3 regions of the Phenylobacterium sp. NIBR 498073 genome follow, and region 1 is predicted to be linked to each of the others. Evidence: predicted binding sites of a transcription regulator. Region 1 holds the regulator's gene; each other region holds the start of a gene.

Region 1 (10,019 bases):
CTTATGGCGGCCAGGTCGTGCGCGCCAAATCGATCATGCACGGCAAGACCAGCCAGATCGAACACACGGGCAAGGGGATTTTCGCCGGCCTGCCCAACCCGGTGACCGCCACCCGCTATCACAGCCTGTCGGTCGAGCAGTCGACCATGCCGGACGTCCTTGAGGTCACCGCCTGGACCGAGGACGGCGAGGTTATGGGCTTCCAGCACAAGACCAAGCCGGTGCACGGCGTGCAGTTCCACCCCGAATCCATCGCCACCGAAGGCGGCCACGCCATGCTGGCCAACTTCCTCAAGCTCGCGGGCGTCCCGCCCCTGGTCGACGCCTAAGACATGTCCGACGCCTTCAAGCCGCTCCTGGGCCGCCTCGCGGACGGCGGGACCCTGACCGAAGACGACGCCGGCGAGTTCTTCGCCGCCTGCCTGCGCGGCGAGCCGACCCCGGCCCAGGTCGCTGCGGCTGTCACCGCCATGCGCATGCGCGGCGAGACGACCGGCGAGATCACCGCCTGCGCCCGCGCCATGCGCAAGGCCGCCGTCACCCTGGATCACCCGTTCCAGGTCATGGACGTCTGCGGCACCGGCGGCGATGGCCTGCATACGCTCAACGTCTCGACCGCCGTGGCCTTCGTCTGCGCCGGCGGCGGGTTGAAGATCGCCAAGCACGGCAACCGCGCGGTCTCCTCGCGCTCAGGCGCCGCCGACGTGCTGACCGAGCTCGGCGTCAACCTGGCGGCCACCGCCGACCAGCAGCTGCGCGCGCTGGACGAGGCCAATGTGGCGTTCTTCTTCGCCCCGGCCCACCACAGCGCCATGCGCCACGTGGCCCCGATCCGCACCGACCTGGGCTTCCGCACCATCTTCAACCTGCTGGGCCCGCTGACCAATCCGGCCCACGCCCAGCGCCAGGTGATGGGCGTGTTCGCCGACCGCTGGGTCGAACCGCTGGCCCGCGTTCTGGGCGCCCTGGGCGCAGAGCGGGCCTGGGTCGTGCACGGCGGCGGTCTCGACGAGATGACCACCACGGGCGAGACCAGCGTCGCCGAATACCGCGACGGCCAGGTCCGCCTGTTCACGATCACGCCCGAGGCCGTCGGCCTGCCGCGCTCGGCGCTCGCCGACCTGACCGGCGGTGCCCCGGCCCAGAACGCCGTGGCCCTGCGCGAGCTGCTGGACGGCGCCCAAGGCGCCTATCGCAATATCGTGCTGCTCAACGCCGCCGCCGCCTTCCTGGTCGGCGAGCAGGTCGAGACCCTGCGCGAGGGCGTCGAACTGGCCGGACAGATCATCGACGACGGCCGCGCCAAGGCCGCGCTGGACAAGCTGATCGAGGTGACCGCGGCATGAGCGACATCCTCGACAAGATCGCGACCTACAAGCGCGCCGAAGTCGCCGAGCGTAAGACCCAGCGCACGCTCGCCGACCTCGAAGCCGCCGCCCAGGCCGCCTCCGCGCCCCGCGGCTTCCGGGTCGCGCTCGAACGCGCCCATGCGCCCGGCAGGCTGGCCCTGATCGCCGAGATCAAGAAGGCCTCGCCGTCCAAGGGCCTGATCCGCGAGGACTTCGATCCGCCGGCCTTGGCCCGCGCCTACGAGGCCGGCGGCGCGGCCTGTCTTTCCGTGCTCACCGACGGCCCCAGCTTCCAGGGCGCAGACGCCTTCCTCACCGCCGCGCGCGAGGCCGTCGCCCTGCCCGCCCTGCGCAAGGAGTTCCTGGTCGATCCGTGGCAGGTCGTGGAGGCCCGCGCTCTGGGCGCCGACGCCATCCTGGTGATCATGGCCATGGTCGACGACGCCCTGGCCGCAGACCTGATGTCGGAAGCCGCGCGCCTGGGCATGGACGCCCTGGTCGAGGTCCATGACGAGGACGAGATGCTCCGCGCCGGCAAGCTGGGCGCCACCCTGGTCGGGGTGAACAACCGCAACCTGCGCACCTTCGAGACCGATCTGGCGATCACTGAGCGCCTCGCCGGCGCCTCGCCTGACGAGGCCCTGCTGGTCACCGAAAGCGGCATCTTCACGCCGCTGGACGTCACCCGGCTGGAACGCTGCGGCGCGCGCGCCATGCTGGTCGGCGAGAGCCTGATGCGTCAGGCCGACGTCGCCGCCGCGACGCGCGCCCTGCTCGGCTGAGTCGGCCCCAGGCGACTTCAAGCGACCGAAAAAGCCTAGCTTTTCAAAGGCTCGACGGTAACTTGACATTAACCCAGAACACCTAGAGAACATTCGTGACGTTAGCGCTTTGTTCTCAAGGGCACGACAGCCATGCTCACCCGCAAGCAACACGAACTTCTCATGTTCATCCATGAGCGGATCAAGGAAACCGGGGTCTCGCCGTCGTTCGACGAGATGAAGGAAGCGCTGGATCTGGCTTCGAAGTCGGGCATCCACCGGCTGATCACGGCGCTGGAGGAGCGCGGCTTCCTGCGCCGCCTGCCCCACCGGGCCCGCGCGTTGGAAGTGGTGAAGCTGCCGCAGCAGGCGACCACCGCCGCGCCGCCTAAGGGCCGCACCCCCTTCAAGCCGCAACTGGTCGAGGGCGCCGGCGATGCACCGGTGATGCCGATCGCCAACGACACCCGCGAACTGCCGATCCTCGGCCGCATCGCCGCCGGGACGCCGATCGAGGCGATCCAGCAGGAGCGCGACCGGATTCCGGTGCCCGAGACTATCCTCGGCGCGGGCGAGCACTTCGTGCTCGAGATCGCCGGCGACTCGATGATCAACGCCGGCATTCTCGACGGCGACTATGTGGTGATCCGCAAGACCGACACCGCCAACTCCGGCGACATCGTCGTGGCCCTGGTCATGGGCGAGGAAGCCACCCTCAAGCGCCTGCGCAAGAAGGGCGCGTCGATCGCGCTCGAGGCCTCGAACCCGGCCTACGAGACCCGCATCTTCGGGCCCGACCAGGTGCAGGTGCAGGGCCGCCTGGTCGGCCTGATCCGCCGCTACCACTGACCGGCCTCATCGGCTCCAGGGCCGCTGGCCGCGCAGGTCCTGCGCCCACACGATCCGCCAGCCGTCGACGGTGCGGTAGAGCTCGGCCGAGCCGCCGCGCTTGAAGTCGGCTTCAGTGAGTGTGAGCGCCGTCGTGCAAGGCGCCGCCGCGCCGCGAACCACAACAACCTCGGCCCACTGGCAAAACAGGGGCTGCTTCTTCTCGATCGTCAAAGCGCGGCGCGTGAAGATCGTAGCGACCCGCGGATCGCCGCTCGCCTGCCGCGGCGCGCAGGACCAGCGATCGCAGTCGTAGCCGGCCTCGCGCGCAGCCTCCTCCCCCACGGTCAGGCCGCGTCGCCTGGCCCATAGCTCGGCCGCGAACAGCTTGGCGTCCGGTCGCAGCAGCACCGCCTGGTCGCCCCGCCGCACGGCGGCCGCCGCCCCATCGGACGAGATCCAGACGTCGGGCGCCGGGGGCCGCGGGCAGAGCCAGACGGCCAAGGCCAGCGGCAGCCCCAGCCACCTCAGCGGCCCCTTCCACAGGCAAAGCCACAACACGCCGATGAAGGCGGCCGGCAGGGTCCAGGCCGGCGCGCTGGCGAAAATCCGCTGACTGCCCGGCATCGCCGCCACCCAGGACGCGATCATGTTCATGGTGTCGATCGCCAGGTCGGCCGCGGCTAGGGGCGCGCCGCCGAGCCCCAGCGGCGCCAGCACCGCGCCAATCGCGAGAGCCGGCATCATCAGGAATGACGAGATCGGCGCGGTGAGCAGGTTGGCGACGAGCCCGAAGGTCGAGACCCGGTTGAAGTGCTGCATGGCGAACGGCCCGGTCGCCAGGCCGGCCACGAAGCTCGCCCCGATGCTGGCGGCGGTCCAGACGCCGATCGCCTGCGCGGCGCGGATCGGCCAGGGCGTGTTGATCTCCTTCGCCGGACGCGGCCAGGCCTCGGCCAAGGCCACCAGCGCCGCGGTGGCCGCGAACGACATCTGGAATCCAGGCGCGGCGACCGCCTCAGGCTGCATCGCCAGGATGACCAGCGCAGCGATGGCCAGGGTGTGCAGGCTGATCGCCCGGCGGTCGACCAGGATCGCCAGGAAGGCGGCGCCCGCGGTGATCGCCGCGCGCTCGGCCGGGGCCGGCGCGCCTGAGATCACCAGATAGAGCATGACCGCGAGCAGGCCCGCGGCGGCCGCGACCTTCTTCGACGACACCCGCAGCGCCGCCCACGGCCAGGCCGCGATCCCCAACCGAACGGCGGCGAAGGCGAACCCGCCAACGATGGCCATGTGCAGACCCGAGATCGAGATGATGTGCGCCAGGCCCGACGCCCGCAGGTCCTCAACCTGCTCCTTGGGCACGAACGCCTCGTGCCCGGTGATCATGGCCGCCGCCAGACCGCCGCTTTCGACGCCCATCTCCCCGACGATGCGCTTGGCCAAGGCCCAGCGGGCCGAATTGATCTTCATTTCCAGCGCCAGACGCCAGGGCGGCGGCGCAGCCTCAATCGACCGGACGTCGGTCAGCGCGAAGCCGACCCCGCCGACCCCGTCGAAAAATGCATCGCGCGCGAAGTCGTAGGAGCCGGGACTGGCCGGCGGCGGGGGCGCATTGATCATCCCCTTCACCGAAATGGCCGACCCGGGCGCCGGCAGGAGGTCATCCCCACGCAAGGTGATTCTGATCCGGATCGGGGTCGCATCGGGGGCGAGTCCGGATATTCGGATCGGCGCGACCAGCAATCGCGGACCGCCCTGACCGGGGCTCGCGACATCGACCACGAAGCCTTCGATCAGCCGCACGCCGCCGTCGGCCGGGGCTATCGGAGCCCGCACAGCCTGGGTCCGCAGCTTGGCGGCCGCGAAACCGCCAAGCGCGAAGGCGGCCAAGACCAGAACGACGACCGCCGGCCGGCCAAGGCTCAGCCGGGAGGCCGCCAGCAGCAGGAGGCCCGCCGACAGCAGCATGACGTACGCCACCAGCGCGAGCGGTTCGGCCGGCAGCGACAGGTAGATCGCGGCCCCGCACCCGAACGCCACCGGCGCCCACAGGCTGACCGACTGCACGGAGGCTTGATCGACAAACCATGTTGCGATGCGGCGAAAACTAGGACGTCGGGAAATGACCGTGTTAAGAGGCGCCGCGCGCACGTCAGGCGCGCCTGCTGCAGTCATAGCCCCTACCTCGATGTCCGACCGTCCCGTCGTCACCCGGATCGCCCCCTCCCCCACCGGCTCCATGCACATTGGCACGGCCCGGACGGCGCTTTTCAACTGGCTTTACGCAAAACACACCGGCGGCCAGTTCCTGCTGCGCATCGAGGACACCGATCGTGAGCGTTCGACGGACGCGGCGGTGCAGGTCATTTTCGACGGCCTCGACTGGCTGGGCCTGAAGCCCGACGCCGAGCCGGTGTTCCAGTTCGCCCGCGCCGACCGCCACCGTGAAGTCGTGGCGCAGATGCTGGCCAATGGCGGCGCCTATCGCTGCTACATGACGCCCGAGGAGTTGGAGATCGAGCGCGAGGCCGCACGCGCCGAAGGCCGCGTCATCCGCTCGCCGTGGCGCGACCGCACCGACGCCGGCAACTATGACGAGGCCCAGCCCTACGTCGTGCGCCTCAAGAGCCCGCTCGCAGGCGAGACGATCATCGCCGACCAGGTGAAGGGTTCGGTCACCTTCCAGAATAAGACGCTGGACGACCTGATCCTGCTGCGCTCGGACGGCACCCCGACCTACAACCTCGCCGTGGTCGTCGACGATCACGACATGGGGATCACCCACGTGATCCGCGGCGACGACCACCTGAACAACGCCGCCCGCCAGACCCTGATCTATCAGGCGATGGGCTGGGAGGTTCCGGTCTGGGCCCACCTGCCGCTGATCCACGGCCCGGACGGGACCAAGCTGTCTAAGCGCCACGGCGCCCAGGCGGTCAGCGAATTCGACGACATGGGCTATCTGCCCGAAGCCATGCGCAACTACCTGGCCAAGCTGGGCTGGGGCCATGGCGACGACGAGATCTTCTCGGACGAGCAGGCGATCAGCTGGTTCGACGTCAAGGACGTGGTCGGCGCCCCGGCCCGCCTGGACTGGGACAAGCTGAACCACCTCAACAACCACTATATCCGCCAGGCCGAGCCGGCCCGGTTGGCCGAGCTCGTTGCCGGCGTCTACAAGAGCCGCGACTTCCCACTTCACGACGGCGACGAGGCGATCATCGAACGCACCGTCCCGCTGGTTCGTGACGGCGCAAAGACCGTGCTGGAACTGGCCGACGCCACCGTGTTCGCGCTGAAGCGCCGCCCGCTTGAGCTGCCGGAGAAGGCCAAGGGCCTGCTGACCGAAGAGACCCGCGCGCGGCTCGGCCGCCTGCGCGAGCACCTCGACGGCCAGGCTGAATGGGCGGTTCCGGCGCTCGAAGCGGCGCTTCGCGGCTTCGCCGAAACCGAAGGCGTGGGCATGGGCAAGTTCGGCCCGGCCTTACGTGGCGTCCTCTCTGGAGGGTCTCCGGCCCCTGATCTGGCCGGAGCCCTTGTGAGCCTTGGGAAACCGGAAAGTTTGGGGCGCCTCGACGACGCGCTTTCACAGTCCGCATAACGCGCTATAAGGCGCCCTGAAACGGGCGTTTGACTCCTGCAAGACGGAAGGAATGGCATGGGCGACACGGCTAAGGTGAGTTTCGACGGCAAGTCGGTCGAGCTGCCGATCCTCAAGGGCACGGACGGCCCCGCCGTCGTGGATATTCGAAAACTCTACGCCGAGGCCGACGTCTTCACTTACGACCCGGGCTTCACCTCGACGGCGAGCTGCGAGAGCAAGATCACCTTCATCGACGGCGACAAGGGCGTGCTGCTGCATCGCGGCTACCCGATCGACCAGCTGGCCGAGAAGTCGAGCTTCCTCGAAGTCTGCTACCTCCTGCTGAACGGCGACCTGCCGAACGCCAAGGAGTTCGAGGCCTTCGAACACAACATCACCTATCACACGATGCTGCACGAGCAGTTCGATAGGTTCTTCATGGGCTTCCGCCGCGACGCCCACCCGATGGCGATCATGGTCGGCGCCGTCGGCGCGCTGTCGGCCTTCTATCACGACAGCACCAACATCGATGATCCGGAACAGCGGATGATCTCGTCGCATCGGCTGATCGCCAAGATGCCGACGATCGCCGCCCGCGCGTTCAAGTACTTCAAGGGCCAGCCGTTCGTGCATCCGCGCAACGACCTGTCCTACTCGGAAAACTTCCTGCGCATGTGCTTCTCGGTCCCGGCCGAGGATTGGAAGCCGAACCCGGTGCTGACGCGCGCCATGGACCGCATCTTCATCCTGCATGCGGACCACGAACAGAACGCCTCGACCTCGACCGTCCGCCTGGCCGGTTCGTCGGGCGCCAACCCGTTCGCCTGCATCGCGGCCGGCATCGCCTGCCTCTGGGGCCCCAGCCACGGCGGCGCGAACGAAGAAGCGCTGAACATGCTGGCCGAGATCGGCTCGGTGGAGAACATCCCCGAGTACGTCCAGGGCGTGAAGGACCGTCGCTATCGCCTGATGGGCTTCGGTCACCGGGTCTATAAAAACTACGACCCGCGCGCGAAAGTCATGCAGCAGACCTGCCACGAAGTGCTGGCGGAAGTCGGCCACTCGGACGACCCGCTGCTGAAGGTGGCCATCGAGCTCGAGAAGATCGCGCTCAACGACCCCTACTTCGTCGAGCGCAAGCTCTACCCGAACGTCGACTTCTACTCGGGCATCACCCTGCGCGCCCTCGGCTTCCCGCCGGAGATGTTCACCGTGCTGTTCGCCCTGGCCCGCACCGTGGGCTGGATCAGCCAGTGGAAGGAAATGATCGAGGATCCGTCGCAGAAGATCGGCCGTCCGCGTCAGATCTACACCGGCGCGGCGCAACGCGACTACGTCGCGGTCGACAAGCGCTAAGCCCGATCGACGATCGAAACATCAGCCCCGCCCGGACCACCGGGCGGGGCTTTTGCTTTGGCGCTCAGGCATAAGCCTAGGTTGCGGCGGCCGTTCATGCTCGTAGGGTTCCCTGCGCAAACCGCATGAGGAGCACCCCCATGGCTTTCATGGCGAAGCTGAACGAGCCGCACGTCACCCGTGACATCTACGAACAGGTTCGCGCCGAGATCGGCTGGGATCACGATCCGCCGGCCGGCTGCCTGCTGCACATCGCCGCCTTCGACGAGGCCGGCGCGCACACGGTCGATATCTGGGACAACGAAGAGGACCTCAAGGACTACCTGGAGGATCGCTTCCTGCCGGCCTTGCGCAAGCTGGGGGTCGGGCCGGTCAATCCGACCTGGAGCGAACTGCATGTCTGCGTCGCCGGCCCCGACATCCAGCAGTACGTGCTGGACGCCCCGCCGCTACGCTCGCGACCCCAGCACTTTCAGGACGGCCTCGGCCGCCACGTCTGACGGATCGGGGCCGCCGCGGCCCATCTTCTGCAGGGCGGCGGTCTGGGCGGCCGCCTGCTTCTCGCGCAGCGCCGGATCGTCCAGGCGCAGGGCGACCTCGCGGGCCAGGGCCGGACCGTTGCAGTCGTCCTGGACCAGCTCCGGGGCGACGAAGTCCTTGGCCGCGATATTGAACAGCGTGATGTAGGGCGTGCGGATCAGCCGCTTCAGGATGGCGTGGGTCATCGCGCCCAGGCGGTAGCCCACCACGATCGGCACGCCGGCCAGCGCCAATTCGGTCGTGACCGTGCCCGAACAGGCCAGCGCCACGGTCGCGGCCTTCATGGCGTCGAGCTTGGCGCTCTCGCCTTCGACCACATGCGCCCAGCCTGACGCTTGTTCCTTGACGCTCGCCGCCACCGTCGGCGCAGCCGGGATGATCACCTCAAGGTCGGGCCGCGCCGCCTTCAGGATGGCCACAGCGTCGGCGAACGGCGGCAGGACGCGGCTGATCTCGCCCGGCCGGCTGCCGGGCAGCACCAGCAGCACCGGCGCCTGCGACGCGATGCCGAGCTGCGCGCGCAGCCGCCCGCCGTCGGCCTGCGAGAAGTCCAGCGTCAGGGCGGAATTGCCGACGAAGGTGACCGGCAGGCCCTCGGCCTCGAAATACGGCGCATCGAACACGTGGATCGACAGCAGGTGATCGACGGCGGCCGCCAGCGTCTTGGCGCGCCCGGGGCGCGTGGCCCAGACCTGCGGGGCGACATACTTGATGAGCGGCAGCTTGGGGTCGAGCTTGCGCAGTTGCTGGGCCACCCGCAGTGTGAAGCCCCAGGAGTCGATCAGCACCACCACGTCGGGCTTCTCGCGCTTGGCCAGGGCGACGGTGTCCTCGACCCGCGCCACCACCTTGCGATAGGCCATCAGGCCTTCCAGCAGCCCGAGGATCGACAGCTCGGCTATGTCGAACGGGCTCTGCACGCCCTCGGCCGCCATGCGCTCGCCGCCCACGCCGACAAAGCGCACCCCGTCGCCGAGGCGCGCGCGCAAGGCCCGCGCCAAGCCCGCGCCGCGGTCGTCGCCCGAGGCCTCGGCCGCGACCAGCATGACGCAGAGCGGCTTGCTCACGGCGCGTTCGGCGGTTCCACGCCCACCACGAAGATGCCCAGTTCGTCGGCCAGCGCGATCACCGCCTCGCGGTCGAGCACCAGCAGCCGGCCGACCTCGCCCGCCACCCCGGCCAGCCCGGCCTGGGCCGCCCGCTGAATGGTGCCCAGCCCTATGGTCGGCAGGTCGATACGCGTTTCCTGGATCGGCTTGGGGGCCTTGGCGAGCACGCCGCGCGGCGCCTCGGCGCTGCCGCGGATGTTGCGCGGCAGTTCGGCGACCCGGCGCAGCATCGCGTCGGTGCCTTCCTGCGCCTCGACCGCCAGCACCAGGCCCTCGCAGACGACAGCGCCCTGCCCGACGTCCAGCTGGCCGATGGCCCGCGCCACGCGCAGCGCGTGCTGCACGTCGGCCATCTGCTCCTCGCTCGGCGCCACCGCGCCCAACGGGCCGGCCGTCAGGGTGAGATCGCCCATCACCTCGTGCGCGCCCTCGACGGCGAAGCCTTCTTTCTCGAACTCGCCCAGCAGTTGGCGCAGCAGCGCATCGTCGC
Region 2 (10,019 bases), 750 kb from region 1:
AGATGACCCGCATCATCTGGAAGTGGATCAAGGACAAGCTGATCTTTCCGCATCTGGATATTGATCTGGACTACTACGACCTGGGGATCGAGCACCGCGACGCCACCGACGACAAGGTCACAGTCGACGCCGCCGAAGCCATCAAGCGCCATGGCGTGGGCGTGAAGTGCGCCACCATCACTCCGGACGAAGCGCGGGTCGAAGAGTTCGGCCTGAAGAAGATGTGGAAGTCGCCGAACGGCACCATCCGCAACATCCTCGGCGGCGTGGTCTTCCGCGAGCCGATCATCTGCAAGAACGTGCCGCGGCTGATCCCGGGCTGGACTCAGCCGATCATCGTCGGCCGCCACGCCTTCGGCGACCAGTACAAGGCCACCGACTTCCGCGTGCCCGGCAAGGGCCGCCTGACCATCAAGTGGGAAGGCGAGAACGGCGACACCATCGAGCATGAAGTGTTCGAGTTCCCGGGCGGCGGCGTCGCCATGGGCATGTACAACCTCGACGACTCGATCCGCGAATTCGCGCACGCCTGCCTGAACTACGGCCTGCAGCGGAAATACCCGGTCTACCTGTCGACCAAGAACACGATCCTCAAGGCCTATGACGGCCGCTTCAAGGACATCTTCGCCGAGGTCTACGAGGCCGAGTACGCCGCAAAGTTCAAGGAAGCCGGCATCGTCTACGAACACCGCCTGATCGACGACATGGTCGCCTCGGCGCTGAAGTGGTCCGGCGGCTTCGTCTGGGCGTGCAAGAACTACGACGGCGACGTGCAGTCCGACCAGGTCGCCCAGGGCTTCGGCTCGCTGGGCCTGATGACCTCCGTCCTGATCACCCCGGACGGCAAGATCATGGAATCGGAAGCCGCCCACGGCACCGTGACCCGCCACTTCCGCCAGCACCAGCGCGGCGAGTCGACCTCGACCAACTCGATCGCCTCGATCTTCGCCTGGACCCAAGGCCTCAAGCACCGCGCAAAGCTCGACGGCAACGCCGAGCTGACCCACTTCGCCGACACCCTGGAGAAGGTCTGCGTCGACACCGTCGAAGCCGGCTCGATGACCAAGGACCTGGCGCTGCTGGTCGGCGACACCCAGGGCTGGCTGACCACCGAAGGCTTCATCGACAAGGTCGCGGCCAATCTGGAAGCGGCCCTGGCGAAGACCCCCGCCTAAGGCCATGAACGACCGCGCGAGAGAGGACTGGAGCCTCCCCCGCGCGGTCTTCCGCTTGATTGTCGCACTGATCGTGGGAACGGCGCTGGTCTTCGCGACCGCGCCGTTCTTTGCGTTTCGGGCCATGAAGGCGGCCGCCCGCGACGGGGACGGCCACGGGCTGGCCCAGTTGGTCGACTACCCCGCAGTGCGCCAGGGGCTGCGCCCGCAGGTCGCCGCACGGGCCGCCCCCGCCGCCGCGCCCCCAGACGTGTGGTCCGATCCGATCGGCGCGATGAAGCGGGCCATCGAGCCGATCGTTCCACCGCCGCCGGAACTTGAGCCCTATCTCACCGCTCCCGGGCTCTACGACCTGTCGCGCGGCTACGCGCCGGGCGCCGCGCCGCCCGACGCCCCGGCGCTGGCCCTGCCGCGCCTGCGCTACTGGGACCCGAACCGCGCCCGCTTCCTGGTGCTCGCCAAGGGCGTGAAGTCCGCCGACCAGGGGGTGGTCTTCACCTTCGAGCGCCGCGACCTGTTCGCCTGGAAGCTCGTCCAGATCCGGCTGCCGGCCAAAGCCGCCCCGTGAGGCGGGCCTGTCCGCGCCGCCCAACGTTCTTGTTATGTTCACGACGCGGCGCTAGGGTCCCCTCCTTGAACAAGGGAGACGGACGAGATGATCGGCTATGTCACGATCGGGGCGCTGAACGTCGAGGACGCGATGCCGTTCTACGACGCCGTGCTGGGCGCTATTGGCTATGAACGGCAGTTCTTCGATAGCGGATGGGCCGGCTACGGCCTCAAGGGCCAGGAAGCCAACACCTTCATCTGCCCGCCCTTCGACGGCCAACCGGCCCGCGGCGGCAACGGAATCATGATTGCGTTCCGAGGCCCGAGCAAGGAAGCGGTCGACGCCGCCCACGCCGCCGCCCTGGCCCACGGCGGGACGGACGAAGGCGCGCCAGGCCCGCGCCCGGCGGACTCCAGCAACTTCTACGGAGCCTATGTCCGCGACGCGACGGGCAACAAGATCGCGATCTTCACGCGGCCGTAGGTCGGAAGAACAAGCCTGGGGCCAAAAACGAAAAAGGCCGGGGTCGCCCCCGGCCTTTCTGCTGACTTATCGTCGGATCAGGCCGCGACGAGCGTCTCACGACGACGACGGATGGCCACGCCGGCCAGACCGAAGCCGGTGATCATCATCGCCCAGGTCGCCGGTTCCGGCACCGCCGACGGCAGGTCGACGAGCTTGAAGTTGCCCGACACCACCGCGCCGTACTCCTGGCCCGGCTTCGTCGACGGGTTGAGCGAGTACTTGCCCCAGTTGAAGTAGGTGTCGTTCAGCGACACTTCCAGCTTGCCGCCGTTGCCGAAGGTGTAGGTCGCCGGGCCGTCCCACTCGACCTTGCCGCCTTCGCGGAAGAAGCCCCAGACGCCGAAGGTTTCGCCACCGATCGGGCCGCCGGCCCACGGGCCGGCCGGAGCCGAGAACTGCAGCTGCACGAAGATCGGGCTATTGATCAGGTCGTCCAGGCCGATGTCCTGTTCGTTCGTCCAGATCGAGAACAGGCCCACCGGGGCGCTGGTCACGCCGACTTCCAGCGGCAGGCTGAAGCTGTTGAAGTTACCCGTCTCGACCACCAGGCCCGGATCGGCGTGGTTGGCGTTGACGTTGTTGACGGTGCCGGAGAAGACGGTCGCGGCCTCGGCGGCCGGAACAGCGGCGAAGCTAAGCGCCAGCGCGGCGGCCGCGGCGGGCAGATACTTGAACATGAAACCCATCCTTACGTTAATCCTGCGCCTCGCGAGGCGCCCCTCTGGATGGTGAACTAGAGCTTAATGCAATCTCTGGCAACGCCACTCGCCTCACGCGGGTATGCAAATTTTACAATTCGCCGAGCGGCGTTCGAGATTTTACAGATCGCGGTTAACGCGCGTGCGTCCCAAACGAAAAAGGGGGCGCCCAGCGCCCCCTTCACGTCTCGATCGGCGCCGAATCACGCGCCGAGCAGAGCCTTGATCGCGGCCAGGCCTTCGCCCGCCTTGGCGCCGTCCGGGGCGCCGCCCTGGGCGAAGTCGGGACGCCCGCCGGCCCCCTGCCCGCCCATCGCCAGCACCGCGGCCTTGGCCAGTTCGACGGCGCTGAACTTGCCGGCCGCCCCCCCTGTGACCGCCACGGTCACCGCCGCCTTGCCGTCGGCTGATCCGACCAGCGCGATGACGCCATCCGGCAGCTGCTTCTTGAACTCCTCGGCGATGGGACGCAGGTCCTTGCCGCCGACGCCGTCCATCACCCGGGCGATCACCTGCACGCCGCCGATCTCCTCGGGACCCGCAGCGGCGGCGCCGCCGCCGCCCATGGCGAGCTGCCGCTTGGCCTCGGCCAGCTCCTTCTCCAGCTTACGACGCTGGGCTTCGAGCGCCTCGACCCGGCCGGCGACCTCGGCCACCGGCACCTTGAACTGATCGGCCAGCGCCTTGGCGACGCCCGCCTGCTCGGTCAACCAACGGCGCGCCGCCTCGCCGGTCAGCGCCTCGATCCGCCGCACGCCGGCGGCCACGCCGCTCTCCGAGACGATCTTGAACAGGGCGATGTCGCCGGTGCGCGCCACATGGGTGCCGCCGCACAGTTCGACAGAGTAGTTCCCGTCCCCCGCCAGAGCGCGCCCCAGGGTGAGCACCCGCACCGAGTCGCCGTACTTCTCGCCGAACAGGGCCATGGCGCCGGCCTCGATCGCCTTTTCGGGCGCCATCACCTGCGTCTCGGCGGGCAGGTTCTGGCGGACGATCGCGTTGACCTCGGCCTCGATGCGCTCGATCTCGTCAGCCGTCACCGGGCCGCCGTGGCTGAAGTCGAAGCGGATACGCTCGCCGTCGACCATCTGGCCCTTTTGCGACACGTGCGGACCGAGCACGTTGCGCAGCGCCGCGTGCAGCAGGTGGGTGGCGGAGTGGTTGGCGCGGGTCGCCGTGCGCAGGTCCGGATCGACCGCCAGGCGCGCCTCGGCGCCCGGCGCCAGGTCGCCCTGCAGGATCTCGATCTCGTGGACGAAGAGGTCGCCGGCCTGCTTCTGGGTGTCGAGCACCCGGGCCTTGCCGCCGTTCCATTCGATCTCGCCGACATCGCCGGCTTGACCGCCGCTCTCGGCGTAGAACGGCGTGCGATCGAATACGGCCAGCACGGTTTCCCCGCTCTTGGCGGATTCGACTTCGGCGCCGCCGGCGACCAGGGCCAGCAGCTTGCCGGTCGCCTCGGTGGTGTCGTAGCCGAGGAATTCGGTCGCCCCGAGCCGCTCGCGGATCGCGAACCATTCGGCGCCCTGGGCCGATTGGCCCGAGCCGGTCCAGGCTTCGCGGGCCTGCTCGCGCTGACGCTTCATCGCGTCCTCAAAGCCGGACAGGTCGACGCTGATGCCCTTGTTACGGACGGCGTCCTGGGTCAGGTCGAGCGGGAACCCGTAGGTGTCGTAGAGCTTGAAAGCGGTCTCGCCCGACAGCATGTCGCCGGCGTTCATGCCGGCCGTGGCCTCGTCCAGCAGCGCCATGCCGCGACCGAGGGTGCGGCGGAACCGCTCCTCCTCTTGGCGCAGGGTCTCGACGATCACCGGCTCGGCGCGGCGCAGCTCGGGATAGGCCTCGCCCATCTCGGCGACCAGCACCGGGGCCAGGCGGTGCATCAACGGCTCCTCGGCGCCCAGCAGGTGCGCGTGGCGCATGGCGCGGCGCATGATGCGGCGCAGGACATAGCCGCGGCCTTCGTTCGACGGCGACACGCCGTCGGCGATCAGGAAGCTGGTCGACCGCAGGTGGTCGGCGATCACGCGGTGCGAGGGCCCGTTGGCGCCGCCGCCGACAAGTTCCCTGGACGCGGCGATCAGCGTGCGGAACAGGTCGACGTCATAGTTGTCGTGCACGCCCTGCAGCACCGCGGCGATGCGCTCGAGCCCCATGCCGGTGTCGATCTGCGGCTTGGGCAGGTCGATGCGCCGCCCGTCGGCGAACTGCTCGAACTGCATGAAGACGAGGTTCCAGATCTCGACGAACCGGTCGCCGTCCTCATCCGGGCTGCCGGGAGGACCGCCCGGGATGTGCGCGCCGTGGTCGTAGAAGATCTCCGAGCACGGACCGCAGGGCCCGGTGTCGCCCATCGACCAGAAATTGTCGTTGGTGGCGATGCGGATGATCTTCTCGTCCGGCAGGCCGGCGATCTTCTTCCAGAGCTCAGCCGCCTCGTCGTCGGTGTGATAGACGGTGACGCACAGCTTCTCGGCCGGAATCTTGAATTCCTTGGTGAGCAGCGTCCAGGCGTGCTCGATCGCGCCGGCCTTGAAGTAGTCGCCGAAGGAGAAGTTCCCCAGCATCTCGAAGAAGGTGTGGTGGCGCGCGGTGTAGCCGACATTGTCCAGGTCGTTGTGCTTGCCGCCGGCGCGGACCGACTTCTGAGATGAAGCCGCCCGCGGGCCGGGCGGGGTTTCGGCGCCGGTGAAGTAGTTTTTGAACGGCACCATGCCCGCATTGACGAACAGCAGGGTGGGGTCGTTCTGCGGAACGAGCGGGGCCGACGGAATGATCAGGTGATCATTCTTCTCGAAGTAGCCCAGGAACGCAGCTCTGATTTCGTTGAGGCTCGGCATGGCTCGTCGGACGTTGAAGCGAAAAAATAGATAAGGGCTTGCGCACCGTTGCGCCGCCCCGCGCGCGACCGTTTACGGATTTTGTCGACACCCGCAAAGGAAAAGGACGCTTGAACGGCGTGCGTCCAAGCGTCCTTGCGCATCTTCTGAAGCGGCCGCGCGGGGGCTCAGCCGTCTCGGGCGGGTCGGACGTCGGGTTGGAGGCGTCCGGTTCCGAGCGGCCGTGACGACCGCTTCGGCGATGCGGATCCTAGTCCTCGGCGTCCTCGTCGCCGGTCGGACCGACCAGCAACTCTTCCTCGATCGCTTCCTTGGCGCCGCGCACCTGGCGTTCAATCTGCTGGGCGATGTCGGGATTGTTCTTCAGGAACTCCCGGGCGTTGTCGCGACCTTGGCCGATCCGGGTCGAGTTCCAGGAGAACCACGAGCCCGACTTCTCGATGACGCCGGCCTTGACGCCCAGGTCGATGATTTCACCGAGCTTGGAGATCCCCTCGCCATACATGATGTCGAACTCGACCTCGCGGAACGGCGGGGCCACCTTGTTCTTCACGACCTTCACGCGGACGTTGTTGCCGAGGATCTCGTCGCGCACCTTCACCGAACCGGTGCGGCGGATGTCGAGACGCACCGAGGCGTAGAACTTCAGCGCGTTGCCGCCGGTGGTGGTCTCGGGGCTGCCGTACATCACCCCGATCTTGTGGCGGATCTGGTTGATGAAGATGACCAGGGTCTTGGACTTGGAGATCGAGGCCGTCAGCTTGCGCAGCGCCTGGCTCATCAGGCGGGCCTGCAGGCCGGGCAGCTGGTCGCCCATCTCGCCTTCGATTTCGGCCCGCGGGGTCAGCGCGGCGACCGAGTCGATGACGATCACATCGATGGCGCCCGAACGCACCAGGGTGTCGGTGATCTCCAGCGCCTGCTCGCCGGTGTCCGGCTGCGAGACGAGCAGGTCGTCGAGATTGACGCCCAGCTTGTTGGCGTACTGCGGATCCAGCGCATGCTCGGCGTCCACGAAGGCGGCGACGCCGCCGGCCTTCTGGACCTCGGCCACCACGTGCAGGGCCAGAGTGGTCTTGCCGGAGCTTTCCGGGCCGTAGATCTCGACGATCCGCCCCTTGGGCAGACCGCCAATGCCGAGCGCGAGATCGAGCCCGAGCGAGCCGGTGGACACCGCCTCGACCTCGATGTGACTCTTCTCGCCCAGCTTCATCACCGAGCCCTTGCCAAAGGCCCGATCGATTTGCGCAATCGCCGCTTCCAGAGCGCGCTGCTTATCGCCTTCTTCTCGTCCCACGAGCTTCAACGCCGACTGACTCATCCAAGGCGCCCCTTGTTTCATGATTCCAACCCGACAGTCCGTGCCCCAAGAGGCGTCGGCGTCCGTCGGAACAAGGCGTACGCTCTTTGTTCTTGGTTCACAAGATGTTCTTTTCTCGCAAGCATCGACCCTGCGTCCGGTTCTGTCGCAGCCCGGTCGCGGGTTCAGAAATCGTAGCTGGCGGTCAGGCCGAACCGCCGCGGCCGCGGAGCGATGGTCAGCGGCTGGCGGGCGCTGGTGGCGAAACTGGGATCGTCGACATCGGTCAGATTCTCGATGAAGGCGCCGACCGTCCATCGCGCCGCCCGCAGGAAGGCGCGGCTGTTGAACAACCAGTAGTCGCCTAGCGCGACATCCCCGCCCACCCCGGGTTTGAAGGTGCTGTTCGAGCGCCCGACATAGGCTGCGTCCGTCCGCACGAGCAGTTCCAGCCCGCCCCCCAGATCGCGCCGATATTCCAGCCAGCCGTCGGCTGCGATCCGCGGCACCGCCGGAATCCTGTCCCCGGCCGAGCCCAGCCCCACGCCGTCGGCGCTGGCCTGGTCGCTGGTCAGGATCGCGTCGGTCAGCGCCAGATTGGCGCCGCCCCGCCAGGCCGGCGTGAACGCGAAGCTGGCGTCCGCCTCCAGACCGTTGACCCGCGCCCGGCCCAGGTTGGTGATGAACGAGAACGCGCCGTTCGTGCTGTTGGCGGTGTACTGCATGTCCTGCCAGTCGATGCGGTAGAGCGCGGTGTTGACCTGCAGCCGGTTGTTCAGCCACGCCCCCTTCAGGCCGAGCTCATAGTTCCAGAGCGAATCGGCGCCGTAGGCCGACAGGTTCGGCGGGAGGCCGGGCACAGTGTTAACCCCTCCGGGCCGGAACCCCTGCGAAGCCTGGGCGTAGCCCATCGCCGACGGGCTGAACCGATGACTGGCGAGGAACTTGAGGCTCCAGCCGCTTTCCTCGGTTGTGCTGCGGAAATTGGCCTCGGTCGTGTTGGAGATCACGTTGACGATCAACGCCTCGCCGTCGGTGCGCTTGTCGTAGGTGAACCGGCGGGCCCCCAGCACGAACGAGGTGTCGCGATCGGCCCCCAGCGTCGCTTCGCCGTAGACCGCGCGCTGGGTCAGCTGGCTGTCGACGATGCGCCGGCCGGTGAAGTCGCCATGCCGCGGCAGGCCGGTGGCCGGATCGCCGACGATCACCTGGCTGTCGATGGTGTCGCTGCGCACCTCGCGGAACACCCCGGCGGTCCAGGCGAAATACCCCGGCGCATCCGACTGCAGCCGCACCTCCTGGACGTCGGCATAGAGATCGATCGGCTGATAGAGCAGTCCCGGCGCCCGGCTGTCGACATAGCTGGAATAGGCCGCAAGCTGCGGCGCGGTGCAGACCGCCGTGTCCGGAATCTGCAGGTAGCGCTTGCAGCCGTCGAGGCTGAGCCGCTCGCTCTGCAATGTGCCGGTGTAGTCGATCTGGCGCGTGCTCTTCCACGTATAGGACGCCGCATTCGCAGTGAGGCGCATGCCCGAGAAGCGCCAGGAGAGCGCGCCTTCGTACATCGTCATCCGACTGTCGAAAGGCGTGCGTACATGGCCATAGCTGACGTTCGGCGGCGCGCCCGCCCAGCCGCCGCTGGTGTCGCCATCGCGGGCCTCCTGATGGGCCACGGTCAGGTTGATCTGGACGTCGTTGTCGAACTGGAACCCGACGCCCAGGCGCCCGCCCCAGGTCGCGCTGTCGTTGATTCCCTTCAGTCCTAGGCGGCGGTTCTCGAGATAGGGCGGGTCGCGGCGGTGATAGGCAGCCAGCCGCACGCCGATCTTGTCCTCGACCAGCGGCCGATTGACGACCAGCGTCTCGGCCTCGCCCCAGTATCCCGCATTGGTCGAGGCTTCGCCTGACAGCGAGGCGCTCGGCTCGTTCAGGTCCGGCCGCTTGAACACCACCTTGAGCGCGCCGCCCATGGCGCTGGAGCCGTAGAGCGTGCCCTGCGGCCCGCGCAGCAATTCCATCCGCTCGACGTCGACGAGCAGGAACTGCGGCGAGGAGCCGCCCGGATCGGCGGTGGTGCCGCTGGGCCCCGTCACCGGGATGTCGTCGTAATAGAGCGCGGTGGTCGCCTCGCCCGAGCCGTAGACGCCCCGCAGGCTAAAGCGGTTGCGACCGGTGCCGGTGCTGGTCTGGGTCAGGCCCGGCATCAGCGTCGCGGCCTGGGTGAACGTCGCCGCGCCGGCCCGGGTGAGGTCCTCGCCGGAGAAGGCGCGCACCGACATCGGCGTCAGACGATCCAGCGTCGGGCGGCGCAGGGCCGTGACCACCAGCCCCTCGACCTCGGCTTCGGGCTCCTCGACCGCCGGCGCAGGCGCCTGTTCGACCAGATAGCGCCCCTGGAACTCTCTCCAGGTGAGGCCCGACCCGCGGAGCAGCGCGTTGAGGGCGGCGTCGGGGTCCATGCGCCCGAAGACCGCCTTGCTCCGGCGCCCGCCGACCATGGTGGGCGTGAACAGGATGTCGCGGTCGCTCTGCGCGGAAAACATGGTCAGCGCCCGATCGAGCGGCGCGCCGGCGGGAATCGCAAATTGCGCCTTGCGGCTAGCGGCCTCGACGGCCGTCGCGGGGAGCACGACGCCGGATACGCACGCAACAACGATCCCGAGACGGAGAATACTCAACGGCTACAAGGCTCCGCGCCAACGCCACGGCCTTCCGACAGCCGCGTTTGTAAGGCCAGCCCTCTACGCCAGCCAGTGCGCTCTTTGCCGCTCTCCGCCCCCATGGCGCCGACGACCGCCCCACCGTTGCCCGAAAACCCAGCAGGAGCCCGATCGCACGGGTCCCTTTCCCAAACGTCATTGACCTGGGCGCCCCCATCAACAACCATGACGCCAATAAGACAATTCGGGGTGTTCAGGAAATTTCCATGGC
Region 3 (10,019 bases), 520 kb from region 1:
GACCAGCCAGCACGCAATCCTCGATCATGTGACCGAGGCGTTCATGGCCGTGAACTCCCAGTTGCACATCACCGCCGTGAACCACGTGTTCGAAGCGCTGGTGGGCCATAGCGCCTCGCAGCTGGTCGGCCGGTTCTGGGAAGACCTGTTTCCGGCGACCGCCCGCTCGCTGATGGGCGAGCAGCTCAAGCGCGCGCTGCGGAGCGGCGAGACGCTGGAGTTCGAGGCGCCTGGCGACGCGCCCGGCGTGCGCCACTACGGCTTCCGCGCCTTTCCCTATCCAGGCGGCGTGGCGGTGCTGATCCAAAACCGCACCGCCGAGCGCGAGATGCAGGCGCAGCTGAACGAAGCGCGCGCCCTGGACGCGGCGCTGTCGATGCTGCCGCAGGTGATGGTTCTGCGGCTCAATGTCCGCGGAGTTCTGGCCACCATCGATCCGGGGTTCGCCAAGCTGCTTGGCTTCTCGGCCGACGAACTGGTTTCCTGCCGCCTGCCCGACATCGCCCGGCCGCGCGACCGCGCCGACCTGACCGCGGCGCTGGAAGCCGTGCTGCAGGGCGGCCAGCCGAGCCAGGTCGCCACCACCCTGCTGGTCAAGGACGGCGGCGAGCTGGCGGTGCGCATCGGCCTGGCCAGCATCATCCGCGACCTGGTCCCCGACGGCCTGGTCGCGGCGGTGACCCTGGACTCCAGCCAGGCCTAGTCGTCGCCTAGCCGCACTTCCCGATCCACGGAGATCGCGTTCAGAAAATCGCGGTCGTGGCTGACCACCAGAATCGCTCCGTCATAGCCGCGCAGCGCCGCCTCGACCGCCGCGATCGAGTCGAGGTCCAGGTGGTTGGTCGGCTCGTCGAGGACGAGCAGCTGGGGCGGCGTCGCCGACATCAGCACGCAGGCCATGGCCGCGCGCAGGCGCTCGCCGCCGCTGAGCGCGGCGACCGGCTTTTCCGCGGCGGTGTTGCGGAACAGGAACCGGGCGAGCGCCGCGTGGGCGTCGTTGCGGGTGGCGCCGAGGTTCAGCCGCTGGAAGGCGTCGACCAGGGTCTCGTCGGGCGCCAGCATGGCGGTCTGCTGGTCAAGCAAGGCGAAGCGTGCGCCGTGCGTGACGCGCCCAGCGGTGGGCGTCAGGTCGCCGGTGACCAGCCCGATCAGGGTCGACTTGCCCGCGCCGTTACGGCCGGTCACCGCCACTCGCTCGGGGCCTGCGATCCGCAACGACAGGCCGCTGAGCACGGGCCGCCCCCCCGGATAGGCGAAGGCGGCCTCGTCGAGGGCCAGCACCGTCTTGCCGGCCGCCAGTCCCGAAGGCGGCAGCTCGAACGCCAGGCGCCGCAGACGCTCCACGCGCCCCTGCGCCTCGGCCAGGTCGCCAGCGGCCTGTTCGCGCAGCCGAGCGGCCACCTGCCCCTCACGCGCCCCTGAGTTCTCCGCCCGTTCGGCCATGCCGCCGAGCAGGATCTTGGGCTCGCTGCGCTTGGCCGCGAACTTGCGCCCGGCCGCGTCCCGGCGGTCCTTGCGCTCGCGCGCGACCTGGGTCTCGCGCTCGACGCGGGCCACCGTCCGCTCGGCGTCGGCCAGCTCACGGACGGCGGCCGCCTCCTCCTGGGCCTTGCGCTCGGCATAGAGGTCGTAGCCGCCGCCATAGACCCTGGCCCCCAGGCTGGTCAGCTCGACCGTCCGGTCCATCAGGCGCAGCAGGGCGCGGTCGTGACTGACCACCACCGCCCCGCCCTTCCACGCGGCCAGCACCTGGGCGATCAGGTCGCGCGCCTCGGCGTCGAGATTGTTGGTCGGCTCGTCCAGCAGCAGCAGGTCCGGCTCGCGGGCCAGCAGCCCGGCCAGCGAGGCGCGGGTCGCCTGCCCGCCGCTGAGCTCGGCGGCCGGGCGCATGGGGTCGAGCCCCGCCAGCCCAACCTGGGCCAGCCCCGCCTCCAGGCGCGAGAGCAGGCTCCAGTCGGCGTCGGCGAAATCGTCCTCGCTCCCGGCGCCGGCCTCGATCCGCTCCAGGCGGGCCAGCTCGCCGGCGAGCCCCAGGATGTCGGCCACGCTGGCGCCCGGCGGCGGGGCCAGGGCCTGGCGCAGCACGCCGACGCGGCCGCGCACGACGACCGTCCCGGCCGCAGGCGCGATCTCGCCCAGCATCAGCCGGATCAGGGTGGTCTTGCCCACGCCGTTGCGCCCCACGAGGCCGGTGCGTTCGGCCCCGAAGGCGAGGGTCAGGTCGTCGAAAAGCGGGTGGCCGTCAGGCGTTTTGTACGAAAGGCCGTCGAGCGTGAGGAAGGCGGACATGCGAAACCATGGACAGATTGACGTTCGGGACGAGTTGGCTGGTCGTCGCGATGTCCATGGTGCTGCGGTCTCCCTGCGGTGAGCGACCGATATAGGGGGCGGCGCATGGGTTCGCAAATCGCGGATTTCGGACCTCGCGCCGTGGCCGCGCTTGCGATGCGGGCCCGACATGCGGATTTGAAAGCAAGAGCCGGAGTTTCAGCGCCCGATCACGGGCCTATCCCATCGCTCACCAGATCGATGGAGCATTTGAGATGCAGATCGCATTCGAGACCGATAGCGCCCGCCGGGCCGCGCTGGCCGCCCGCGACGCCGCCGCCGACGGCGCGTTCTTCTATTCCGTGCGCACGACCGGGGTGTACTGCCGCCCCTCCTGCGCGGCGCGGCCGGCGCGGCCCGAGAACGTCGCCTTCCACGCCACCACGGCCGAGGCCGAGGCCGCGGGCTTTCGCCCCTGCAAGCGCTGCAAGCCTGACCAGGCGCCGCTGGCGCAGCGCAACGCCGCCGCGGTCGCCGCCGCGTGCCGGCTGATCGAGGCCGCCGAGGAGGCGCCCGGGCTCGAGGTCCTGGCCGCGGAGGCGCGCATGAGCCCGTTCCACTTCCACCGGATCTTCAAATCGGTCACCGGCCTGACGCCCAAGGCCTATGCCGACGCCCGCCGCGCCGAGCGGGTCCGCCAGACGCTGGGGGAAGCCGGCACCATCACCGAGGCGATCTACGACGCCGGCTTCAACTCGGGCGGCCGCTTCTACGAGCAGTCGGAAAGGGTTCTGGGCATGACCCCGACCCGCTTCCGGGCCGGCGGCGAGGCCCAGCAGATCCGCTTTGCGGTCGGCGAGTGCTCGCTGGGCTCGATTCTGGTGGCGACGACCGACAAGGGCGTCTGCGCCATCCTGTTCGGCGACGATCCAGACCGCCTGGTCCGCGACCTGCAGGACCGCTTCGACAAGGCCGAGCTTATCGGCGGCGACGCGGCGTTCGAGGCCCTGGTCGCCCAGGTCGTCGGCTTCGTCGAGCAGCCGCGGCTCGGCCTCGACCTGCCGCTCGACGTGCGCGGCACGGCGTTCCAGCAGCGAGTCTGGCAGGCGCTGCGGGAAATCCCGGCCGGCCAGACCGCCAGCTACGCCCAGGTCGCCGAGCAGATCGGCAAGCCTTCGGCGGTGCGCGCGGTGGCCCAGGCCTGCGCCGCCAACGCCCTGGCCGTGGCGATCCCGTGTCACCGGGTGGTGCGCAACGACGGGGCGCTGTCGGGCTATCGCTGGGGCGTCGAGCGCAAGCGCGCCCTGCTGGACCGCGAGGCCGCGGCATGAGCGCCGCGGTCCTCCAGCCGGCAGCCGGAGAAGGACGCCTGGCGTCCTTCGACTGGCGCCAAGTCGAAAGCGAACTGGACGCCCAGGGCAACGCCCTGCTGCCGGGCCTGCTGACGCCCGAGGAATGCGCCGCGATCGCCGGCCTCTATCCCCGCGAGGACGGCTTCCGCAGTCGGGTGGTGATGAGCCGGCACGGCTTCGGTCGCGGCGAGTACAAGTACTTCGCCTATCCCCTGCCCGCCCTGATCGGCGGCCTGCGGACCCGGCTCTATCCGCGCCTGGTTCCAATCGCCAACCGCTGGAACGAGGCCATGGGAATCGCCGTGCGCTATCCGGCCGAGCACGCGGCGTTCCTGGAGCGGTGCCACGAGGCCGGGCAGCAGAGGCCGACGCCGCTGCTGCTGCAGTACGGGCCTGGCGACTACAACTGCCTGCACCAGGACCTTTACGGCGAGCACGTGTTTCCGCTGCAGGTCGCGGTGCTGCTGTCGGAGCCCGGCCGCGACTTCACCGGCGGCGAGTTCGTGCTGACCGAACAGCGGCCGCGCATGCAGTCGCGGGCCGAGGTCGCGCCGCTGCGCCAGGGCGACGGCCTGATCTTCGCCGTCCACCATCGCCCGGTGCGCGGAACCCGCGGCAGCTACCGGGTCACCATGCGCCACGGCGTCAGCCAGCTGCACAGCGGCCAACGCCACACCCTGGGCGTCATCTTCCACGACGCCGCCTGAACCTCGGGAGCTAGTCATGTCCTTCAGGATCACCGGCCTGCCGGTCGATGAGTTTCGCCCGTTGTTCGGCCTCGGCGACGCCGAGCTCGCCGCCCTAGGCGCCGTCCGCTACACGGCCACGACGCCGATCGGCTTCCCCTGCCGCATCACCCTGCGCGACGCCGCCGTGGGTCAGACCCTGCTGCTGCTGAACTACCAGCACCAGAGCGCCGACACGCCCTATCGTTCCTCGCACGCCATCTTCGTGAGCGAAGCCGCCCAGGAGACCGCGGTGGCGGTCGACTCCCTGCCCCAATGCCTGGCGGTTCGGCCGCAAATCTCGCTTCGGGCGTTCGACGCCGCCGGCATGATGACCGCCGCCGAGCTTTCCCCGGGTGCGGATCTGGCGGCGGTGATCGAAAGACTGCTCGCCGATCCGCAGGTCGCCTACCTGCATGCCCATAATGCAGGCCGCGGCTGCTTCGCCGCGCGGATCGACCGCAACTGAGGCTTGCGCAGACTCTCCGGAATGCTGAAGGTTCGCGCCATTCAAGTTTCGGGGAGTGGCGTTCGTGTTCAAGTTTGGTCTTCCGCTCGCGGTTCTGCTCGCCAGCGCCTCGCCGGTCCTGGCTCAGGCTCCCAAGGTGAAGCCGGAGACCCGGATTCTGCACGAGAACCTGATCGTGCTAGACACCCACTTCGACACCCCGGCGAACGAGGCGAACCCCAGCTTCGACATCCGCGCCCGCAACAAGGTCGAGGACGGCAGCCAGGTCGACTATCCGCGCATGGTCGACGGCGGCGTCGACGGCGGTTTCTTCGTGGTGTTCACCCCGCAGGGCGCCAACACCAAGGAGGGCAATATCGCCGCGCGCGACCATGCCCTGCTGCGGACCATGGTGATCCACGAGATGGTCGCCAAGAACCACGACATCTTCGCCCTGGCCACCAAGGCCGACGAGGCCGAGACCATCAGCCAGAGCGGCAAGCGCTTCGTCTACATCAGCATGGAGAACGGCTCGCCGGTCGCCGGCGACCTGACGCTGATGAAGACCTTATACGACATGGGCGTGCGGATGATGTCGCCCGTCCACTTCGCCAACAACGACCTGGCCGACAGCGCCACCGACCCCAAGGGCCCGATCCACGGCGGCCTGTCGCCGCTCGGCAAGCAGTTCGTCGCCGAGGCCAACCGCCTGGGGATCCTGCTCGACGCCAGCCACGCCTCCGACTTGGTGCTGGACCAGATGCTCGACCTGTCGAAGGCGCCGATCATCCTGTCGCACTCCGGCGCCAAGGCGATCTACAACCACCCGCGCAACGTTCCCGACGACCTGCTGCGCAAGCTGGCGGCCAAGGGCGGCGTCATCCAGATCAACGCCTTCTCCGGCTACATGAAGGACATGCCGGAGATCCCGGAGCGCAAGGCGGCGCTGGCCGAACTGTTCAAGACCTATGGCTCGCCGCGCGACATCCCGGCCGACAAGCGCGAGGCCTATCGCGCCGCCCGCAACGCCATCGAGGCCAAGCACCCGATCGCGCGGGCCAACATGGACGACCTGATGAAGCACATCCAGCACGCGGCCCAGGTCGCCGGTAAGGCCCATGTCGGCGTCTCCGGCGACTTCGACGGCGGCGGCGGCATCGAGGGCTTCGACGACATCACCTACTTCCCGGCCCTGACCGAACGGCTGGTCGCGGCCGGATGGAGCAAGGAAGACCTGGCCGGCTTCTGGGGCGGCAACGCCCTGCGGGTGCTCCGGCAGGCCGACGAGCTGAAGGCGAAATAGCCGCCGCTTGCCTGACGCGGCGGCGGCGGGCGCAGGCTCCTTCGAAACCTCGGAGGGCCTGCGATGTACGAACACCTCGACCTGCGCCAGGACGGCGACGTCGTCTGGGCCACGATGAACCGGCCCGAGCGGCTGAACGCCCTGAACCGCAAGCTGGTCGAGGAGCTGCGCGACTTCTTCGTCGGGCTCTACTGGCGGCGCGACGTGCGGGTGGTGGTGCTGTGCGGGGCCGGCGGGGCGTTCTGCGCCGGGCTGGACCTCAAGGAGCGCAACACCGCCGCGCCGGGCGGACGCTCGGTCGGCGCCAGCCTGACCGGCCAGCGGCAGATCAGCGAGATCGTCATCGCCATGCGCCGCTGCCCGCAGCCGATCATCGCCTGCGTCGACGGCGCCGCCAGCGGCGGCGGCTTCGCGCTTGCCCTGGCTTCGGACGTGCGGATCGCCACGCCGACGACCCGCATGAACGCCGCCTTCATCCGCATCGGACTCTCGGCTTGCGACATCGGGGTCAGCTATTTCCTGCCGCGGATGGTCGGCTCGTCGGTGGCGGCGGAATACATGCTGACCGGCCGCTTCATCGACGCCGAGCGCGCCTATCAGCTGGGCCTGGTCAGCCGGGTCGTCGCGCCGGACGCCATCACGGCCGAGGCGCAGAGCTTCGCCGCCGACATGCTGCATGCCACGCCGCTGGGCCTGCGCCTGACCAAAGAGGCGCTGAACCACGCCATCGACGCCCAAGGCCTGGAGGCGACCATCGCCATGGAAGACCGCAACCAGATCCTCGCCAGCCTGGATGGCGATTTCGGCGAGGGCGTCGCCGCCTTCCTGGAAAAGCGCCCGCCGCGCTACGAGCGGCGGGAGAGCTAGCGGGCTACTCGCGGTCCAGCTCGTCCAGCAGCCGGCGCAGGCGCGCCTTCTCCTCGTCCGACAGCGCCCGGCGGCGGGCGAAGTGCGCGACCATCGGGGCCAGCTCGCCGCCGAACAACCGGTCGAGCAGGCCCTGGCTTTCGGCGGTCACGTACTCGTCGCGGGCCACCAGCGGCGCGTACAGGGTGCGGCCGTCCGCGCGCCGCGAGGCGATCGCCCCCTTCTTCAGCAGCCGGTTGACCAGGGTCTTGACCGTCGCCTCCCCCCAGCCCTGGGCGGGGGCCACCGCCCGGACCAGTTCGTCCGGGCTCAGCGGCTCGCCGGCCCACAGCGCCTCCATCACGTGGCGCTCGGCCTCGGTGATGGCGATCACGCCGCGAGCCGGCGCAGGCGCGCGTCCAGGTCCTGGTGGCAGATCACCGCCAGGGTCGCCGCCGCCAGCCCGAGGGTGACCTGCGCCATGATCTCGGCGAACCCCGGCGCCATGATCGCCAGCGACGGCGTCGGACGGACGTTGGCCAGGCCGATGAAGCTCGCCAGCAGAGTGTAGGAGGCGCCGGACAGGCCAAGCAGCAGCGCCCCGACCCACATGCCCTTGAGATAACGCAGACCGGCGACCGAGCGGCTCGGCTGGGCCGATAGCGACCTCCCGATGCCCAGGGCCCAGAGCACGACCGCAGCCGCCGCCATGAGCATCAGGATCAGCATGACGCCCTGGTTCAGGCGCGAGGCGTCGAGAAACACCTGCGCGAAGTTCAGCCGTTCGAACTCCGGCACGATGACGGGGCTCATGGGGTCCGGTTGCGGGATGACCGTCGTCTGCATCGCTTCCTCCGATTTACACTTGTAGTTCACCAATGGATTACACGCGTAAATCGGACCGTCAAGGGCGCCGGCTCGTAGGCCTGCTGACAACGCTGCTGACAGGTTTGTGCAAGCGATGGGCTAGAACCTGCCGGTGATATCGCCGCAGCGGGTTTGTTCCCCCAATGTTCCCGTGTTATCGGTGAGTCTCGGAACTACATTGGACGGGAGCCGCCGAGGGCATCGGCGGCTGCAAGCGTTTTCCGGAAAAGCATGGCCGAACAGCTTAATTTCATCCGCGTTCGCGGCGCCCGCGAGCACAATCTGAAGGACGTCAGCGTCGATATTCCGCGCGGCGAACTCGTGGTGCTGACCGGCCTGTCCGGCTCGGGCAAGAGCTCGCTGGCGTTCGACACGATCTACGCCGAGGGCCAGCGCCGCTATGTCGAGAGCCTTTCGGCCTATGCGCGCCAGTTCCTCGAACTGATGAGCAAGCCGGACGTCGACCTGATCGAGGGCCTGTCGCCGGCCATCTCGATCGAGCAGAAGACCACCAGCCGCAACCCGCGCTCGACGGTCGGCACGGTGACCGAAATCCACGACTACATGCGCCTGCTGTGGGCGCGGGTCGGGGTTCCCTACTCGCCCGCGACCGGCCTGCCGATCGAAAGCCAGACCGTCAGCCAGATGGTCGACAAGCTGACCGCCCTGCCCGACGGCGAGCGGATCTATCTGCTGGCGCCGGTGGTGCGCGGCCGCAAGGGCGAATACCGCAAGGAGATCGCCGAGTGGCAGAAGGCCGGCTTCCAGCGGCTGAAGATCGACGGTGAGTTCTATCCGATCGAGGACGCCCCGGCGCTCGACAAGAAGTTCAAGCACGACATCGACGTGGTCGTGGACCGGCTGGTCACCAAGGCCGGCCTGGAGAGCCGCTACGCCGACAGCCTGGAGACCGCGCTGCGGCTGGCCGAGGGCATCGCCACCGCCGAGTGGGCCGACAAAGCCGAGGGCGAGGACGAACCGCGCCGGCTGATCTTCTCGGAGAAGTTCGCCTGCCCGGTCTCCGGCTTCACGATCAGCGAGATCGAGCCGCGGCTGTTCTCATTCAACAATCCCTACGGCGCCTGTCCGGTCTGCGACGGCCTGGGGGCCAAGCTCGCCTTCGACGCCGACATGGTGGTGCCGGACAAGGACAAGACCCTGCACAAGGGCGCGATCGCGCCGTGGGCGAAGGGGCCTTCGCCGCTCTACACCCAGACCCTGCAGGCGCTGGCCGCGCACTACGGCTTCTCGATGGACATGCCGTGGTGGAAGCTGCCCGAGGGCGCCAAGCTGGTGGTGCTGTACGGATCGGGCAGCGAGAAGATCAAGTTCGTCTATGACGACAACGCCCGGAAGTACGAGGTCAACAAGACCTTCGAAGGCGTGCTGCCGAACCTTGAGCGCCGCTGGCGGGAGACGGATTCGTCCTGGGTGCGCGAGGAACTGGGCCGCTACCAGTCCGAGACGCCCTGCGAGGCCTGCGAAGGTTACCGCCTGAAGCCCGAAGCCCTGGCCGTAAAGATCGACGGCAAGCACATCGGCGAGATCAGCCGGCTCTCGATCAAGCATGCCGGCGAGTGGTTCACCGACCTCGACAACCATCTGACCGACAAGCAGATGGAGATCGCCCGGCGGATCCTGAAGGAAATCAACGACCGCCTGCGGTTCCTGGTCAATGTCGGGCTCGACTACCTGAACATGAGCCGCGCCTCGGGCACGCTGTCGGGCGGCGAGAGCCAGCGCATCCGGCTCGCCAGCCAGATCGGCTCGGGCCTGACCGGCGTGCTCTACGTGCTGGACGAGCCGTCGATCGGCCTGCACCAGCGCGACAACACCCGGTTGCTGGAAAGCCTCAAGGGCCTGCGCGACCTCGGCAATTCGGTGCTGGTGGTCGAACATGACGAGGAGGCGATCATGACCGCCGACTACGTCATCGACATGGGCCCGGCCGCCGGCGTCCATGGCGGCGAGGTCGTGGCCGAGGGCACGCCCCAGCAGGTCATGGACAATCCCAAGAGCATCACCGGCCAGTACCTGTCCGGCGCCCGTGAGATCGAGATCCCCGAGGACCGCCGGCCGATCTCGAAGAAGAAGGTGCTGCGCGTCGTCGGGGCCACCGGCAACAACCTGAAGAACGTGACGGCCGAGATCCCGGTCGGCACCTTCACCTGCATCACCGGCGTCTCCGGCGGCGGCAAGTCGACCTTCAC

Evidence for each region. The regulator LexA, encoded in region 1, represses DNA repair genes until DNA is damaged. The targets are predictions, from matches to a motif close to ATGTTCNCNANNTGTTCT.
Region 2: the regulator LexA is predicted to act here: its motif matches at 7,203-7,220, upstream of recA (recombinase RecA).
Region 3: the regulator LexA is predicted to act here: its motif matches at 7,942-7,959, upstream of uvrA (excinuclease ABC subunit UvrA).

What each region holds. Positions count from the first base shown of each region.
Region 1 is NZ_CP114599.1:2,618,564-2,628,582, forward strand. It holds gene O4N75_RS13020 (aminodeoxychorismate/anthranilate synthase component II) at 1-329, shown strand, start outside; gene trpD (anthranilate phosphoribosyltransferase) at 333-1,346, shown strand; gene trpC (indole-3-glycerol phosphate synthase TrpC) at 1,343-2,131, shown strand; gene lexA (transcriptional repressor LexA) at 2,264-2,959, shown strand; gene O4N75_RS13040 (ComEC/Rec2 family competence protein) at 2,966-5,008, opposite strand; gene gltX (glutamate--tRNA ligase) at 5,130-6,542, shown strand; gene gltA (citrate synthase) at 6,600-7,880, shown strand; gene O4N75_RS13055 (hypothetical protein) at 8,021-8,380, shown strand; gene lpxB (lipid-A-disaccharide synthase) at 8,330-9,487, opposite strand; gene lpxI (UDP-2,3-diacylglucosamine diphosphatase LpxI) at 9,484-10,019, opposite strand, start outside.
Region 2 is NZ_CP114599.1:3,370,393-3,380,411, forward strand. It holds gene O4N75_RS16890 (NADP-dependent isocitrate dehydrogenase) at 1-1,175, shown strand, start outside; gene O4N75_RS16895 (DUF2939 domain-containing protein) at 1,231-1,743, shown strand; gene O4N75_RS16900 (VOC family protein) at 1,831-2,208, shown strand; gene O4N75_RS16905 (PEPxxWA-CTERM sorting domain-containing protein) at 2,286-2,927, opposite strand; gene alaS (alanine--tRNA ligase) at 3,152-5,788, opposite strand; gene recA (recombinase RecA) at 6,039-7,109, opposite strand; gene O4N75_RS16920 (TonB-dependent receptor) at 7,274-9,631, opposite strand; gene O4N75_RS16925 (RNA polymerase sigma factor) at 10,015-10,019, shown strand, end outside.
Region 3 is NZ_CP114599.1:2,098,957-2,108,975, reverse strand. It holds gene O4N75_RS10560 (PAS domain-containing protein) at 1-703, shown strand, start outside; gene O4N75_RS10555 (ABC-F family ATP-binding cassette domain-containing protein) at 700-2,289, opposite strand; gene ada (bifunctional DNA-binding transcriptional regulator/O6-methylguanine-DNA methyltransferase Ada) at 2,544-3,599, shown strand; gene O4N75_RS10545 (2OG-Fe(II) oxygenase) at 3,596-4,327, shown strand; gene O4N75_RS10540 (DUF1203 domain-containing protein) at 4,344-4,814, shown strand; gene O4N75_RS10535 (dipeptidase) at 4,879-6,096, shown strand; gene O4N75_RS10530 (enoyl-CoA hydratase-related protein) at 6,160-6,963, shown strand; gene O4N75_RS10525 (BlaI/MecI/CopY family transcriptional regulator) at 6,968-7,333, opposite strand; gene O4N75_RS10520 (MotA/TolQ/ExbB proton channel family protein) at 7,333-7,788, opposite strand; gene uvrA (excinuclease ABC subunit UvrA) at 8,041-10,019, shown strand, end outside.